Regions from separate parts of the Streptomyces sp. NPDC003038 genome, predicted to be linked through region 1. Evidence: riboswitches for the same ligand, from Rfam matches in the RefSeq annotation. Region 1 holds a riboswitch; the other holds the start of a gene.
What was found. Region 1 has a riboswitch for S-adenosylmethionine ahead of thrC (threonine synthase). Riboswitches for the same ligand answer to the same signal wherever they lie in the genome.
Positions count from the first base shown of each region.

Region 2: linked by a shared signal. The riboswitch ahead of ABZX75_RS21045 (aminotransferase class V-fold PLP-dependent enzyme) and the one ahead of thrC (threonine synthase) in region 1 are both predicted to bind S-adenosylmethionine.

Region 1 covers NZ_JBEXNN010000005.1:203,044-211,461, forward strand. Annotated here, with positions in the region: gene ABZX75_RS09130 (cold-shock protein) at 330-536, opposite strand; gene ABZX75_RS09135 (MoaD/ThiS family protein) at 932-1,207, opposite strand; gene thrC (threonine synthase) at 1,242-2,540, opposite strand; SAM riboswitch class I at 2,534-2,692, opposite strand; gene ABZX75_RS09145 (glucosyl-3-phosphoglycerate synthase) at 2,868-3,845, shown strand; gene ABZX75_RS09150 (trehalose-6-phosphate synthase) at 3,919-5,394, shown strand; gene otsB (trehalose-phosphatase) at 5,581-6,429, opposite strand; gene ABZX75_RS09160 (DUF3263 domain-containing protein) at 6,501-6,737, opposite strand; gene ABZX75_RS09165 (extracellular solute-binding protein) at 6,861-8,171, opposite strand; gene ABZX75_RS09170 (ROK family protein) at 8,381-8,418, shown strand, end outside.
Region 2 covers NZ_JBEXNN010000016.1:98,000-106,417, reverse strand. Annotated here, with positions in the region: gene ABZX75_RS21070 (heme-copper oxidase subunit III) at 1-169, shown strand, start outside; gene ABZX75_RS21065 (c-type cytochrome) at 246-1,055, shown strand; gene ABZX75_RS21060 (Rieske 2Fe-2S domain-containing protein) at 1,052-2,113, shown strand; gene ABZX75_RS21055 (cytochrome bc complex cytochrome b subunit) at 2,110-3,738, shown strand; gene trpD (anthranilate phosphoribosyltransferase) at 3,932-4,996, shown strand; SAM riboswitch class IV at 5,143-5,259, shown strand; gene ABZX75_RS21045 (aminotransferase class V-fold PLP-dependent enzyme) at 5,480-6,865, shown strand; gene ABZX75_RS21040 (Lrp/AsnC ligand binding domain-containing protein) at 7,103-7,384, opposite strand; gene ABZX75_RS21035 (rhomboid family intramembrane serine protease) at 7,381-8,103, opposite strand; gene ABZX75_RS21030 (hypothetical protein) at 8,334-8,418, shown strand, end outside.

The DNA of each region.
Region 1 (8,418 bases):
AGGGGTGGATTGCTCCGGACCGCGCCCGCGCCCGCGACGGACGGCCTGCGTGCCCGGCGGTTCCTTCCCGCCGGACCCTGCGGGCCTCACCGACCCGGTCCTCGTTTTAGTAGCACTCTCACCTGGAGAGTGCTAACGCCAATGATTAGCACTCGACCCCCGCGAGTGCAAGCGGCTTCGGGCAACGCGCGGCGAAGAAGCAGGCGGGACACGGGCCGACCGGGCACGACGCGCGAGGGGCCCGCATCCCGTGTCCAGGATGTGGGCCCCTCGTGTGTACGACGTGGGTACGTGTACGTGTGTACGCGTCGGCGGTCGAGCGCGCCGGGCTAGCCGAGTGCGAGCTTGACCATGTCCGCCTGCGGACCCTTCTGGCCCTGCGAGATCTCGAACTCGACCCGCTGACCCTCTTCAAGGGTGCGGTACCCGTCCATCTGGATGGCGCTGTAGTGGACGAACACATCCGCACCACCGTCGACCGCGATGAAGCCGTAGCCCTTCTCCGCGTTGAACCACTTGACGGTGCCCTGAGCCATGCCTAACTCCCCTATTACTGGCCCTTGCGCAGGAACGCACTTCGCGCTCCCGGGTCAGAACTTGCGCCGGAACGCGTCGACCGAGGCTGAATGTATCCGCGTCGGTGCTGTCTGCAACAGGTCAATCCGACGAGAATTCTGGACACGGGGAAACATTGAAATAGAGTGAAAATTTGCCATATTCCAGGGCAACTCGGGCCCGGCATATCTCGCCAAAGCCTCATACCGCACTTGCACATTGACCCGATGTCGACCCTGACGCGGCCCGCTCATATGCGGCGGGCAAGAACAGCGGAGGGGACTTCCCCAACTCTACCGCGCCCAATCAAGCAGAATTGCCCCCTCCGTTTATAGCGGAGGGGGCAATTACGGTTTTCGCGTGCCAGCTGACCGGATCAGCCGCCGGCGACGGCGGGGATGATCGAGACGCCCGCGCCGTCCGGGGTCGCCGTCTGCAGTCCACCCTCGAAGCGCACGTCGTCGTCGTTGACGTACACGTTGACGAAGCGGCGCAGCTTCCCCTGGTCGTCCAGGACGCGCGCGGCGATGCCCGGGTGGCTCTGCTCCAGGGACTGGATGACCTCGGCGAGGGTCGCGCCCTCGGCCGGGACCTCGGCCTTGCCGCCGGTGTAGGTGCGCAGGATGGTGGGGATGCGGACGTTGACGCTCATGGCGCTACTGCCTTTCCGGTGTACAGGAGGAGGGTCAGGCCAGCCCGGCGGCGCGGAACGCGTCCAGGCTCGGGCGGATGGTGGCGCTCTGGCCGCTGTCCGCGGCCACCGCCTCCAGGGTCTTGAGGCCGTCACCCGTGTTCAGGATCACGGTGGTCAGCGCCGGGTCGAGCTGCCCGTTCTCGACGAGCTTCTTCGTCACGCCGACGGTCACGCCGCCCGCGGTCTCGGCGAAGATGCCCTCGGTCTGCGCGAGGATCTTGATGGCCTCGACGACCTGCTCGTCGTTGACGTCCTCGACGTAGCCGCCGGTGCGGCGGGCGATGTCCAGGACGTACGGGCCGTCCGCCGGGTTGCCGATCGCCAGCGACTTGGCGATGGTGTTCGGCTTCTGCGGGCGGACCACGTCGTGACCGGCCTTGAAGGCGGTCGACACCGGGGAGCAGCCCTCGGCCTGGGCGCCGAAGATCTTGTACGGCTTGTCCTCGACGAGGCCGAGCTTGACGAGCTCCTGCAGACCCTTGTCGATCTTCGTCAGCTGCGAGCCAGACGCGATGGGGATCACGATCTGGTCGGGCAGCTGCCAGCCGAGCTGCTCGCAGATCTCGTACGCGAGGGTCTTGGAGCCCTCGCCGTAGTACGGGCGCAGGTTGACGTTGACGAAGCCCCAGCCCTCGCCCAGCGGGTCCCCGATGAGCTCGGAGCAGAAGCGGTTGACGTCGTCGTAATTGCCCTCGATGCCCACGAGGTCGCCGCCGTACACACCGGCCATGACGACCTTGCCCTGCTCCAGGTCGTGCGGGATGAACACGCAGGAGCGGAAACCGGCCCGGGCGGCCGCGGCGCCGACGGCGCCGGCCAGGTTGCCGGTGGAGGAGCAGGACAGGGTGGTGAAGCCGAAGGCGCGGGCGGCCTCGACCGCGATGGCCACGACGCGGTCCTTGAAGGAGTGCGTCGGGTTGCCGGAGTCGTCCTTGACGTAGAGCTTGCCGGTGAAGCCGAGCTCCTTGGCCAGATTGGCCGCGTCCACGAGCTTGGTGAAGCCGGGGTTCAGGCTCGGCTTGGAGGCCACGTCCGCGGGGACGGGCAGCAGCGGTGCGTAACGCCAGATGTTGTCGGGGCCGGCCTCGATCGCGGCGCGCAGGGCTTCCGGGTCGCCGGTCGGCAGGTCGTAGGCGACTTCCAGCGGCCCGAAACACTCGGAGCAGGCGAAAATGGGGCCGAGCTCGAAGCGGGTGGCGCACTCCCGGCAGGAAAGGCCGGTGGCGGGTCCGAGGTCAACAGAGGTGGAATCAGTCTGTGCAGCCATGATGGCGAGGCCCTTTCTCCTCATCTTCCCCATGGCGCACTTCGCCATGAGACGGAATTGGCACCTTCCCTAGCCGGGGACCTCGCTGCTGGCACTGATGTGCGTGATCGCGAGAACCGACTGGAGGGTTGCCGGGGCTTCAACGGGCCGTGTCCCTCTGCCCCTCTGGATGAGCGGTATGGCACCGGGCGACGCGCTCTATGGCGCACCCGGGCATTTGTGCGCGAGGACCCCCGGCATGCGGTGGTCCTTCGCGTTGTTCAAGACTGTAACCGAAGGCCCGGGCGGTTGAGACAGCCGTCCGAACCGCGAGATGGATCACATATCGACCCAAACCAGGGAGTGCTGAGAGTGCTGGAAGAGGTGGAGCGCTGGCTGGCCGACCGCTCCTGGTCCGCCGCCGACCGACCGCTCGCCCAGCTGCTCGACCGGAAACGGGCGGCGGGCACCACGGTCAGCGTGGTGCTGCCGGCGCTCGACGAGGAAGCGACGGTCGGCGCCATAGTCGAGGTGATACGGCGTGAGCTGATGGAGGGACTTCCGGTCCCCCTGGTCGACGAGCTGATCGTCATCGACTCGGGTTCCGCCGACCGGACCGCGGAGCGGGCCGCCGCGGCCGGCGCCCGGGTGGTGCACCGCGACGAGATCCTTCCGCGCATCCCGGCCCTGCCCGGCAAGGGCGAGGTGCTGTGGCGTTCGCTGCTGGTCACCACCGGCGACATCGTCTGCTTCGTCGACGCCGACCTGCGGGACTTCTCGGCCGCCTTCGTCTCCGGAATCGTGGGCCCGCTGCTGACCGAGCCGGACGTGCAGTTCGTCAAGGCCATGTACGACCGCCCCCTCGACACGGAATTCGACGGGCTCGCCTCCGGCAAGACCCCCGGCCAGGGCGGCCGGGTCACGGAGCTGGTGGCCCGCCCGCTGCTCAACCTGCACTGGCCGCGGCTGGCGGGGTTCGTGCAGCCGCTGGGCGGCGAGTACGCCGTACGCCGCTCCCTGCTGGAGCGGCTGCCGTTCCCCGTCGGGTACGGCGTCGAGCTGGGCCTGCTGGTGGACGCGCTGCACACGGTCGGGCTGGACGCGCTGGCCCAGGTGGATGTCGGCGTACGGCTCCACCGCCATCAGGACGGGCAGGCACTGGGCCGGATGGCCGCGGCGATCTACCGGACCGCGCAGCTGCGACTGTCGCGCGGGCACCTCGTACGGCCGGAGCTGACGCAGTTCGAGCGGGGACCGGACGGGTTCGTGCCGCGGACGTACCCGGTGGACACCGAGGAGCGCCCGCCGATGCTCGGCGTCACCGAGTACGCGCGGCGCCGGGTGGCCTGACCCGGGACACCCCGTGCCCCTCGGAGGTGGCCGGGGACGTTTGAGCGGGAGCGACCCGGGCTAGGTTGGCCGCATGGCTTCTCAGGTACTCGTTGCAGCGAATCGCGGCCCGCTCTCTTACGCTCTCGCCGCCGACGACACGCTCAGTGCCCGGCGCGGCGGGGGCGGTCTGGTCTCGGGCCTCTCCACGGCCCTCGCGGAGCAGCCCGATGCGGTGTGGATCTGCGCGGCGCTCTCGGAAGCGGACCGTGAGGCGGTCCGCCGGGGCACCGCCGAGCCGGGCGTCCGGATGCTGGACATCGATCCCACCGTTTACGACGACGCGTACAACGGCATCGCCAACTCCGTGCTCTGGTTCACCCACCACCACCTGTACGAGATCCCGCGCGAGCCGGCCTTCGACGCGGCGTTCCGGCGGCAGTGGGAGTCGTACGTCGCCTACAACCAGGCCTTCGCGGAGGCCTTGGCGCAGGAGGCGGGCGACGGGGCCTGCGTGCTGGTGCAGGACTACCACCTGGCGCTGGTGCCGGGTGCGCTGCGCGAGCTGCGGCCGGACCTGCGGATCTCCCACTTCACGCACACGCCGTGGGCGTCCCGCGAGTTCCTGCACATGCTGCCCGACGACATCCGGCGGCAGCTGGTGTGGGGGATGCTCGGGGCGGACCGGCTGGGCTTCCACACGTGGGAGTGGGCGGCCAACTTCATCACCGGCGCGAACATGGACGACGCGAGCGGCGTGGCGGAGGGGTCCCTCCCGGCCGGGGACGCGGAGCGCGGGGTGTGGCACCGCAGGATGAAGGCGGACGGGAGCGGGTACGCGGAACGCCGGTTCACCGAGGTGACCGAATACCCGCTCGGCGTGGAGGCGGACGAGCTGCGCGCGCTGGCGCACCGGCCGGAGGTCGACGAGAAGCTCGCGGAACTGCGGGCGGAGGTCGGGGACCGCAAGACGATCGTCCGGGTGGACCGCACGGAGCTGTCGAAGAACATCCTGCGGGGACTGCGGGCGTACCGGGAGCTGCTGACCACGCACCCCGAGTGGCGCGGCAGGGTGGTGCACCTGGCCTCCGCGTACCCGTCCCGGCAGGACCTGGCGGTGTACCGGGCGTACACGGAGTCGGTGCGGGAGCTGGCGCGGGAGATCAACGCGGAGTTCGGCACGGAGGACTGGCAGCCGGTGCTGGTGTCGGTGAAGGACGACTTCACGCGCTCGCTCGCGGCGTACCGGATGGCCGACGTGGCCCTGGTGAACCCGGTGCGGGACGGGATGAACCTGGTGGCCAAGGAGATCCCGGTGGTGTCGGAGGCGGGGTGCGCGCTGGTGCTGTCCACCGGGGCGGGGGCGTACGGGGAACTGCGCGAGGACGCGCTGACGGTGAACCCGTACGACGTCACGGAGACGGCGCAGGCGCTGCACGCGGCGCTGTCCATGCCGGAGCCGGAGCGGGCGGAGCGCACGAAGCGCCTGGCCGCGGCGGCGACGGCCCTGCCGCCGGCACGGTGGTTCGCGGCCCAGCTGTCCGACCTCGGCGCGCCCACGTCACCCTGAGCGACCCCGAGCCCCGCGGGACCGCCCCGCGGGGCTCGGGGCTGGGCCCCGGCCCCTCAGCGGCAGCGGCAGCGGCAGCGGCAGCGGCAGCGGCAGCGGCAGCGGAGCCTGAGGCGCCGCCCGGGGCGCGGTCCTCGGCCGCGGCGCGGCTTGAGGCGCGGCCCCGGGAGCGGCGGCGGCGCTCGTTCAGGCGCGCAGCGCAGCGGCAAGGGCCGCCAGGAGGCGCACCACCTCCGCCGGGCCGTCCACGATGAGGTCCGCGCGGGCGGCCAGCTCCGGAACCTCCGCGGAGCCACTGCACACCAGCAGCCCCGGCAGTCCCTCCGCCCGCCGTTTCTCCACGGCCGAAAACGCCGCGAGGTCGCCCAGGTCGTCCCCCGCGTACAGGACCGCCTCGGCCTCCCGCTCCGCCAGGAACTCCGTCAGGGCGACGCCCTTGTCCATGCCCGGCGGCCTCAGCTCCAGCACCGCCCGGCCCGGCTCGACCATCAGCCCGTGGCGCGCGGCCAGCTCGGCGAGAGGTGCGCGCAGCGCGGCGAAGGCGGCTTCGGGGTCGGCGGCGCGGCGCGTGTGCACGGCCAGTGCCCGGCCCTTCTCCTCGATCCACGTGCCCCGCCAGGCCCCGATCGCGTCGAGGAATCCCGGCAGCTCCGCCCGTACGGCCGCCACACCGGGGTGTTCGGCGGGCGCGTGGACGATTCCGGTGACGGCGTCCCACCGCTCGGCCCCGTAGTGGCCGAGGACGACGAGGTGTTCCAGTCCGGGGACTCCGGCGAAGCCCCCGTAGCGGACGGCCACGCCGGCCGGCCGGCCGGTGACCACGGCCACGGAGGCCACTTCGGGGGCCAGCGCGGCCAGGGCGGTTACGGCTCCCGTGTGGGCGCGCGCCTGGTCGGGGTCCGGGACGATGTCGGCGAGGGTGCCGTCGAAGTCGAGGCCGATCACGGATCGGCGGGGTGTTCGGAGGAGGGCTTCGAGGCCCTCGCGCCCGGCTGCGGTGACGGGCGTCGGCAAGTCGTGCGGGTGGCTCCCCATACGGACGACCCTAACGGCCCCGCCGGGCGACGGCTATGGCGCAGGCCACCCCCGGCGGCGGCCGGCGGCTGTCACCGCCGGGCACGCTGGGCCTCGCGGATCCGCCGCAGCCGGTTCACCGTGCCCGGCGCGTGGGCCAGGGCACGCGGGTCGTCCATGAGCGCGTTGAGCAGTTGGTAGTAGCGGACCGGGGGCATCCCCAGTCCTTCGCGGATGGCCCGCTCCTTGGCCCCGGGCCCGGGCCAGGTGCGGGCCTCGTACGCGAGCACCGCGGCCTCCGTGGCCGTCAACTGCCCCTCGTCCGTCATACCGCCAGATTAACGCCGCCCACCGACACGGGCCCGGCGCGGCCATCCCGGCCCACCTACCCGGGCCACCCCGCCCGGCCACCCGGCCCGGCCCCCGGCCCAGCCGGCCCGGCTCCGCGCCGCTCAGCTCGGATCCGCCGCCCGCGCCGCCGTCGCGATCTCCTCCAGCACCTTCGCCGGCTGTCCGCCCGGCTGCACGGTCTTGCCGATGTTCTGCTTGATGTTCTCGCTCACGCCCGCCCAGGACTTCTTGCCGACGGGGTACAGCCGGGCGCTCGGCAGCGCCGCCAGGAAGGTCTTCAGCTGCGGCGCGGCGCCGCCCGCGCCGCCCGCACCGGCCTCCATCGCCCGGTAACCGCTGGTCGTGGCGGGCAGCAGGTCGTACATGGTCGTGAAGGCCGTCACGTTCTTCGGCTCGTACAGGTAGTCCAGGAACTTCCCGGACTCCGTCTTGTGCCCGTTCTTGAAGGCCATCACCCAGTCCGCGACGCCCATCGCCGAGTGGTCGGTCCCGTCGGCCGTCGGCATGGTGACCATGCCGAACTTCACTCCCTTGGCACCGGCCTGCTTCAGCAGCGTCGGGTGCCCGTTGAGCATGCCGACCTCGCCCCGCGTGAAGGCTTCGAAGGCGGCCTGCCGGTCCAGCTTGCCCGGCTCGACCGGTCCGGTCAGCCCCTGGCCGACCATCTTGTCGCGCAGGAACTCCAGCGTCTTGACGTTCTCGACGGAGTCGATGGAGTACGCCTCTTCGTCGTCGGTGTAGCCGCCACCGCCCGAGAGCATCCACATCATCGTCTCGGCCTGCGCCTCCTCACGGCCCAGCGGCAGCGCGAAGGGTGTCGGCACGCCCGCGCCCTTGAGCTTCTTCGCGGCGGCTTCCAGCTCCGCCCAGCTCTTGGGCTGCCAGCCGTTCTTGGCGTCCTTGGGGAGGACGCCCGCGTCGCCCAGCAGCTTCTCGTTGTAGAAGAGCAGCCGCGTGCTGGCCACGAAGGGCAGCCCGTACTGGATCCGCCCGACCTTGCCCGCGTCCGCGAGCGGCCCGAGGAAGTCGGCCTCGGTTTTCACGGAGAGCAGCTCGGCCGCGGTGTAGAGCTTGCCGGCGGCCGCGTAGTCGGCGTAGGCGCCGATCTGCGCGATGTCGGGCGCCTTGCCGGCCTTGACCATCTCGGCGACCTTGGCGTCGACCTCCGACCAGGAGTAGACGCTCACCTCGACCTTGATCCCGGGGTGGTTCTTCTGGAAGCCGTCGGCGAGGCCCTTCCAGTAGACCGTCGAGGAGTTCTGCGGATTGTCCCCGTAGTCGGCCGCCACGACCCGCAGGGTCACCTCGTTGTCCTCGGTGAGTCCGCCGAGGGCTCCGCAGCCCGTCAGCGTCACGGCTGTCAGGCACAGTGCGGCGCCGGACGCGGCCAGGCTCAGGTAACGGCCCTTCACAGTTCTCGTTCCACCCCTTGTTGTACGTACGATCCACGTAAGGTCTACACCACTTTGGCGGCTCGTTCACCTCGGGATCCGTTCGGGATCCGCTCCGTGTCCGGTTCGTATCCGGAGCGGGGTCCCGATTTTGTATGGCCACTCAACAATCCCTCTCAATGGACTAGACCTTTGCCCGCCGAGCACGCGAGACTGTTCCTGTGAAACCCGTGAAACACGTCATCGCCCTCGATGTGGGCGGCACCGG
Region 2 (8,418 bases), on a different contig from region 1:
GCACGTGACGGGCGGTCTCATCGCCTTCCTGCTGGTCCTCGGCCGGACGTACGCGGCCAAGAGGTTCACCCACGAACAGGCCACGTCGGCCATCGTCGTGTCCTACTACTGGCACTTCGTCGATGTCGTCTGGATCGGCCTCTTCGCCACGATCTACCTGATCAAGTAGCGAACACGTCACCGGGCAGGTCCCGGCACTCCATCCAGAAACACCGACGCAGAAGATCCTGACACCGGGGTAATCCGTGAAAAAGCTCTCCGCACGACGACGCCATCCGCTGGCGGCGGTCGTCGTTCTACTCTTCGCCCTGGCGGCCACTGGGGGGCTGTACGCCGCCTTCGCCCCCGCGGGCAAGGCGCAGGCCGACGTAACAGCCCAGTCCCTCGCCATCGAGGAGGGCAAGAAGCTCTACGCCGTGGGCTGCGCAAGCTGCCACGGTACCGGCGGTCAGGGTTCCTCTGACGGCCCCAGCCTGGTCGGCGTCGGCTCCGCGGCCGTCGACTTCCAGGTGAGCACGGGCCGCATGCCCGCCCAGCAGCCGGGCGTCCAGGTGCCGAAGAAGCCGAACGTCTACGCGCAGGCGCAGATCGACCAGCTGGCCGCGTACATCGCGTCCCTCGGCGCCGGCCCGATCACGCCGACCGAGAAGCAGTACGACCCGGCGGGCGCCGACATCGCCAAGGGTGGTGAGCTGTTCCGCAACAACTGCGCGCAGTGCCACAACTTCACCGGCGAGGGCGGCGCACTGACGAACGGCAAGTACGCCCCCAACCTTGAGGGTGTCTCGCCGAAGCACATCTACGAGGCCATGATCACCGGCCCGCAGAACATGCCCTCCTTCCCGGACAGCACCATGCCGGAGCAGGGCAAGAAGGACATCATCGCGTACATCCAGAACGTCAACGGCGAGAAGTCGACCAGCCCGGGTGGCCTGAAGCTCGGTGGCCTCGGCCCCGTGTCCGAGGGTCTGTTCGGCTGGATCTTCGGTCTGGGTGCGCTGATCGCTGTCGCCGTCTGGGTCGGGGCCCACACCGCTAAGGCCAAGAAGTCATGAGTAGCCAACACATTCCCGAAGAGAAGCTCCTGCCGAGTGAGCAGGGCGACGCGCACCACGGCGGCGTAGCCGTCGTCGCGGACGATCCGTTCGCCGACCCGGGCCTTCCGGTCCACCGGCCGCGGATCCAGGACATCGACGAGCGGGCGGCGAAGCGCTCCGAGCGCACCGTCGCAATGCTGTTCACGCTGTCGATGCTGGCCACGGTCGGCTTCATCGCCTCCTTCGTGACCCTCCCGGTCGACAAGATCGTGTACATCTTCCCCATCGGGAAGGTGAGCGCGCTCAACTTCGCCCTGGGCATGACGCTGGGCACGGCCCTCTTCTGCATCGGCGCGGGCGCGGTCCACTGGGCCCGCACCCTGATGTCCGATGTCGAGGTCGCCGACGAGCGGCACGAGATCGCCGCTCCGCCGGAGGTCAGGGCCAGGGTCCTGCAGGACTTCGCCGACGGTGCGAACGAGTCCGGCATCGGCCGGCGCCCGCTGATCCGCAACACGATGCTGGGCGCGCTGGCCATGCTGCCGCTCTCCGCCCTCGTGATCATGCGCGATCTGGGACCGCTGCCCGAGGACAAGCTCCGCAAGACCCTCTGGGCCCGGGGCAAGCTGCTCATCAACCAGAACACGATGGAGCCGCTGCGCCCCGAGGACGTCGTCGTCGGTTCGCTGACCTTCGCCATGCCGGAAGGCCTGGAAGAGGACCAGCACGACTTCCAGGTCCAGATCGCCAAGGCGGCCCTGATGATCGTCCGGATCAGGCCGGAGGACATCAAGGACAAGCAGGAGCTGGAGTGGTCCCACGACGGCATCGTCGCCTACTCCAAGATCTGCACCCACGTCGGCTGCCCGATCAGCCTGTACGAGCAGCAGACGCACCACGTGCTCTGCCCGTGCCACCAGTCCACCTTCGACCTCTCCGACGGCGCCCGTGTCATCTTCGGCCCCGCTGGTCACGCGCTTCCGCAGCTGCGGATCGGCGTGAATGACGAAGGCTTCCTCGAAGCGCTCGGCGACTTCGAAGAGCCCGTCGGTCCCTCATTCTGGGAGCGCGGATGAGCACTGCCAACGACACCAAGCAGCGCAAAGCACCGGCCGGCGAGCGTATGGCCGACTGGGCGGACGGCCGCCTCGGCATCTACAGCCTGGCCAAGGCCAACATGCGCAAGATCTTCCCGGACCACTGGTCCTTCATGCTGGGTGAGATCTGCCTCTACACCTTCATCATCATCATCCTCACGGGTGTGTACCTGACGCTGTTCTTCCACCCGAGCATGAACGAGGTCCACTACGAGGGCTCGTACGTGCCGATGCAGGGCGTCCTGATGTCCGAGGCCTTCGCCTCGACCCTGGACATCAGCTTCGACGTCCGCGGTGGTCTGCTGATCCGTCAGATCCACCACTGGGCGGCGCTGATCTTCGTCGCGGCCATGTTCGTGCACATGATGCGCGTCTTCTTCACCGGCGCGTTCCGCAAGCCGCGTGAGGTCAACTGGCTCTTCGGCTTCCTGCTGCTGGTCCTCGGCATGTTCACCGGTTTCACCGGTTACTCGCTGCCGGACGACCTGCTCTCGGGTACCGGTGTCCGCTTCATGCAGGGCGCGATCCTGTCCGTGCCGGTCGTCGGCACGTACCTGTCGATGTTCCTGTTCGGCGGAGAGTTCCCGGGCGGCGACTTCGTCGCGCGGTTCTACTCGGTGCACATCCTGCTGCTGCCCGGCATCATGATGGGCCTGCTGGTGGCCCACCTGATCCTGGTCTTCTACCACAAGCACACCCAGTTCGCGGGCCCCGGCAAGACGAACAAGAACGTCGTCGGCATGCCGCTGCTGCCGGTCTACATGGCCAAGGCCGGAGGCTTCTTCTTCCTGGTCTTCGGTGTCATCGCGGCCATCTCCGCGATCGCCTCGATCAACCCGGTCTGGGCCCTCGGCCCGTACCGCCCGGACCACGTGTCCACCGGCGCGCAGCCCGACTGGTACATGGGTATGCCGGAAGGCCTGATCCGCGCCATGCCCGGCTGGGAGATCAACCTGTGGGGCCACACGCTCGTCCTGGGCGTGTTCATCCCGCTGCTCCTCTTCCCGCTGGTGCTGGGCGCCATCGCCCTCTGGCCCTTCATCGAGTCCTGGGTCACCGGGGACAAGCGCGAGCACCACATCCTGGACCGTCCGCGCAACGTCCCGACCCGCACGGCCTTCGGTGTCGCCTGGATCGCGGAGTACGTGGTGCTCCTGATCGGCGGTGGAAACGACATGTTCGCGCAGTACTTCCACCTCTCGATCAACGCGATCACCTGGTTCGTCCGGATCGGCTTCTTCGTCGTCCCGGTCCTCGCCTTCATCATCACCAAGCGGATCTGCCTCGGCCTCCAGCGCCGGGACCGGGACAAGGTGCTGCACGGTCGCGAGACCGGCGTCATCAAGCGCCTGCCGCACGGTGAGTTCGTCGAGGTCCACGAGCCGCTCCCGCAGGGCCAGCTGCACAAGCTCACCTCGCACGAGCAGTACCAGCCGGTCGCGCTCGGCCCGACGGTCGACGAGAACGGCGTGCGGCGCAAGGTGACGCTCACCGAGAAGATGCGCGCGAAGCTCAGCAAGGGCTTCTACGCCGAGGACAACCAGATTGCGAAGCCCACGGTGGAGGAGTACAAGGAGATCCAGAGCGGCCACGGCCACCACTGATCCCCGCACGACCGCATGACCGCATGACCGCATGAGGGACTGATTTCGGTCAGTCCTGGTGTCGCCACGGCGAGAGCCCCGTCCAGTGTCTGGACGGGGCTCTTCGCCGTCCCCGGGGCTGGATAGGCTGAAGCCCTTCCCATTCGACGTGGGCTGCGAGCAGGGCGGTGGCCCACTAGCACAGGAGCGGACCATGAACGTTGTGACCCCGGCAGGCGGCGACAGCGTGGCGGCCCGCGGCTGGCCGGGCGTACTCGACGCCCTGCTCACCGGACAGGACCTCGGTGCCGACGACACGGCCTGGGCCATGGACCGGATCATGCGGGGGGAGGCCACCGACGCCCAGATCGCCGGCTTCGCCGTCGCGCTGCGGGCGAAGGGGGAGACGGTCGCCGAGATCAACGGCCTGGTACGGGCCATGTACGAGCACGCCAACCTGATCGAGGTGCCGGGCCGGACGGTGGACATCGTCGGCACCGGCGGCGACGGCGCCAAAACGGTGAACATCTCGACGATGTCGGCCATCGTGGTGGCCGGTACGGGCGCCAAGGTGGTCAAGCACGGCAACCGGGCCGCATCCTCCGCGAGCGGGGCCTCGGACGTCCTGGAGAAGCTCGGCGTCAACCTCGACCTCACCCCGGCGCGGGTGGCGGAGGTGGCGGAGCAGGCCGGCATCACCTTCTGCTTCGCGGTGAAGTTCCACCCGGCGCTGCGCCATGTGGCGGCGGCCCGCAAGGAGCTGGGCATCCGCACCACCTTCAACTTCCTGGGCCCGCTGACCAACCCGGCGCGCGTGCGGGCGCAGGCCACGGGTGTGGCCGACGCCCGGATGGCCCCGATCGTGGCGGGCGTGCTCGCCGAACGCGGCTCCTCGGCCCTGGTGTTCCGGGGCGACGACGGCCTCGACGAGCTGACGACCACGGCCACGTCGCGGGTGTGGTGGGTCCGCGACGGCCGGGTGGAGGAGCAGGCTTTCGACCCGCGCGACGTGGGCATCTCCCTGGTCGACGTGGCGGAGCTGCGCGGCGCGGACGCCTCGTACAACGCGGACGTCGCCCGCCGCCTGCTGGCCGGCGAGCCGGGACCGGTCCGCGAAGCGGTCCTGCTGAACGCGGCCGCGGCGCTGGTGGCCCTGGATCCGGGCGCGGGCACGCTGGAGGAGCAGATCGCGGCGGGTATCGCCCGCGCGGCGGAGGCGATCGACTCGGGTTCGGCCCGTGCGGCGCTGGAGCGCTGGGTGGCCGCGAGCAACGCGTAGCGGCGGCGGATTGCCCGGGCCCGGCGTGGGGGAGTGCTGCGCTGGGGTGGCCGCGCGCAATGCCTGATCCTTTTGAGCCAAGACCCCGGTCCGCCATTCGGACCGGGATCTTGCCATGGGGGGATCTTGTGGCAGGATGCTGACCAGGTCACGAGTGACAGCGTTTAGGCCCCGGCTTGCTGTCCGGCAACCCTCCTTCCGTGGCGGGGTGCCCCGGGTGATGACCAGGCCGTAGGCAGTGAGGTCTACGGCAAGCGCGGATCCCTCGATACCAGGGGTCCTGGTCTTCTCGAGGAGCGTTTTCCGTGAGCAAGCGAATGCGATAGGGCGACTCCGCCCCTTCTTCCACCCTCGGATCAGGGTCATTTCGTGTACCCAGTCCACTCCGAGGCTCCCGTACCCGCCGCACGGCCCTCCGGCCGTAGCCGCGCCGCGTACGGGCACACCGAAGCCATTCACCCCTGCCTGCCGGGAGATACCGCCATGTCCGCTGTCCTGTCCGCGTCCCTGAACACCGCCACCGCCACCGCGGATGTCGCCTGTACCGAGCCGCTGCCCGTCCTCGGCCGGGACGTCACCGTCCCCCTCGTCACCGGCGGCGAGGTCAGCTACGCGGCCCTCGACTACGCGGCCAGCGCCCCCGCCCTGCAGCGCGTGTGGGACGACGTCGCCGCCTACGCCCCGTACTACGGCAGCGTGCACCGCGGCGCCGGCTACCTCTCGCAGCTCTCCACCGACCTCTTCGAGCAGAGCCGGGCCACGGTCGCCGAGTTCCTCGACTGCCGCCCCGCCGACCAGGTCGTCTTCACCCGGTCCACCACCGACTCCCTCAACCTGCTCGCCGCCGTACTGCCGGCCGGCTGCCAGGTCTTCGTCTTCGAGACCGAGCACCACGCCTCGCTGCTGCCGTGGACGGCCGCGCAGGTCACGTACCTCAACGCCCCCCGCACGCCGGACGAGGCCGTCACCACCCTGGAGCGGGCGCTGGCCGACCGCGCTCCTTACGGCCCGGCGCTGGTCTGCGTCACCGGCGCGTCCAACGTCACCGGTGAGCTGTGGCCGGTGAAGGAGCTGGCCGCCGCCGCGCACGCCCATGGCGCCCGTATCGTGCTGGACGCCGCCCAGTTGGCCCCGCACCACCCCGTCTCCGTGCGGGAGCTGGACGTGGACTGGGTCGCCTTCTCCGGACACAAGCTGTACGCGCCGTTCGGCTCGGGCGTACTGGCCGGCCGGGCGGACTGGCTGCAGGAGGCGGAACCGTACCTCGCGGGCGGCGGCGCGTCGCGGAAGGTGGCCCGGCGCGCGGACGGCGGCGTGGACGTCGAGTGGCACACCACGGCCGCACGGCACGAGGCCGGCTCCCCGAACGTCATCGGCGTCTACTCGATCGCCTCCGCCTGCCGCGCCCTGTCCGAGGCGGGCTTCGAGAACCTGGTCGCGCGGGAGCGGCAGCTCATCGCCAAGGTCAGGGAGGGCCTGGCGGAGGTTCCGCGGGTGCGGGTGCTGTCCCTGTTCGGCGACGACGCGCCGCGGGTCGGGGTCATCTCGTTCGTGGTGGACGGCTGGAACAGCTCCCACTTCGCGGCGGCGCTGTCCGCGGAGTACGGGATCGGCGTGCGGGACGGCCTGTTCTGCGCGCACCCGCTGGTCCGCACCCTGCTGGGCAGCGAGCCGCAGGTCCAGGGCGAATGCGGGGCCCCCGAGGCGGTGCCGGGGGAGAGGTCCCTCAACGCGATCCGGGTCAGCTTCGGCGCAGGCACCCCGGACGAGCACGTGGAGCGGTTCGTCCGCGCGGTGAAGGAGCTCGTCGCGGACGGCGCGAAGTGGCAGTACCGCACGGAAGAGGGCCGCTGCGTCCCCATCTCCTGACACCCCCTCGCCCCGCTCGCGCCTGTCGGACCTCCGGGCCACGTCGCGCAGCGGCTCATGTCACAGCGAGCCGCCGCGCCGTACCCCGCTCGGCCCCGCCGGTCCGGCATGCGCTTCGTGCGTGACGTACTGGGACCCGATACCGACGTCCGCGCGGCGGCCGTACAGCCGTGAGCCGCCCGCCGGGAGCGCGGGCCGGGAAGCCCGTACCGGTTCAGCCCCCCGGCCGGCCAGGCCCTACGCGTCGAGCCCGATCGCGAAGGCCGCCTCGAGGTCGTGCTGCGAGTACGTACGGAACGCCACGTGCGTGTCCGTCGCCTCGACGCCCGGGATCTTGCTGATCCGGCCCGGGATGATGTCCGCCAGGTTCTCGTGGCGGGCCACGCGGACCAGCGCGATCAGGTCGTACGTACCCGTGACGGAGTAGACCTCGCTGACACTGTCCAGCGCGGCGATGGACTCGGCGATCTCGGGGATGCGGTCCACGCTGGTCTTGATGAGCACGATCGCGGTGATCATGGCTGGCTGTCTCCCTCGGTGGCCGTCGCTGGTCGCCCCACTCTAGTCGTACGCCGATACCGCACCCACGCGTACAGGAAGCCCAGTGAGAAGCCCACCAGGTGGGCCAGATAGGCGACCCCGGGGCCGCTGTCGGCGCGGTGCGCCGCCACCCCTTGGAGGGCGAACCAGAACAACAGCACGATCCACGCCGGGAAGCGCAGCGGCAGGAAGAACAGGAACGGGAACAGGCTCGTCACCCTCGCGCGCGGCAGCAGGCACAGGAAGGCGCCCAGGACCGCGGAGATGGCCCCGGACGCTCCGACCAGCGTCTGCGAGGACCCCGCGTTGGCCGCTGCGTACGCCGCCAGGGCCAGGTAGCCCGTACAGACGTAGAAGGCGAGGAACGCCGGGCGGCCCATCCGCTGCTCCGCCATCGCGCCGAAGACGTGGAGGAAGAGCATGTTGCCGAGCAGGTGCAGCCAGCTGCCGTGGACGAACAGGGCGGTGAACGGCGTCAGCAGGGCGCGGCCGCTGCCCGAGAAGAGCTCGTCCGGGATCACGCCCCAGCGCCGGAAGTACGCCGTCCCGGCGGCCAGCAGCTCGTCGCCCGTCCCGTAGGCCGGGTTGAGCCCCGACGCCGGGCCGAGGAGGAACACGACACCGCAGCCGGCGATCAGCGCATGGGTGACCACCGGCCCCCGGGCGGCCTCGCGCACGGCCTGCCACCTTACGATCATGCGACAGAGCATGACGCAACAGGGCCCGCCGGGAGCGGTGGCAGGCCGTAGGGTTACGTGCTGCGGTCCGCGGACCGACGCGAGCGGCCCAACAGGCGGGTATGCGCCTGGAGAGCCGGACGCGCAGACGGCCCGACCCACAGACGGCCCGACCCGCAGGGATCGAGACGCGGACGGCTCGACGCGCGGACGGCTTTAATTGAATCAGCTACGAAGGAGAGAGCGGCCTGATGACGGTTCCCCTGCCGACCGACACCACCCGGTGGCGCTGCACCCTGTGCGGCAACCTCACACGTTTCGACGTCACCCGTTCGT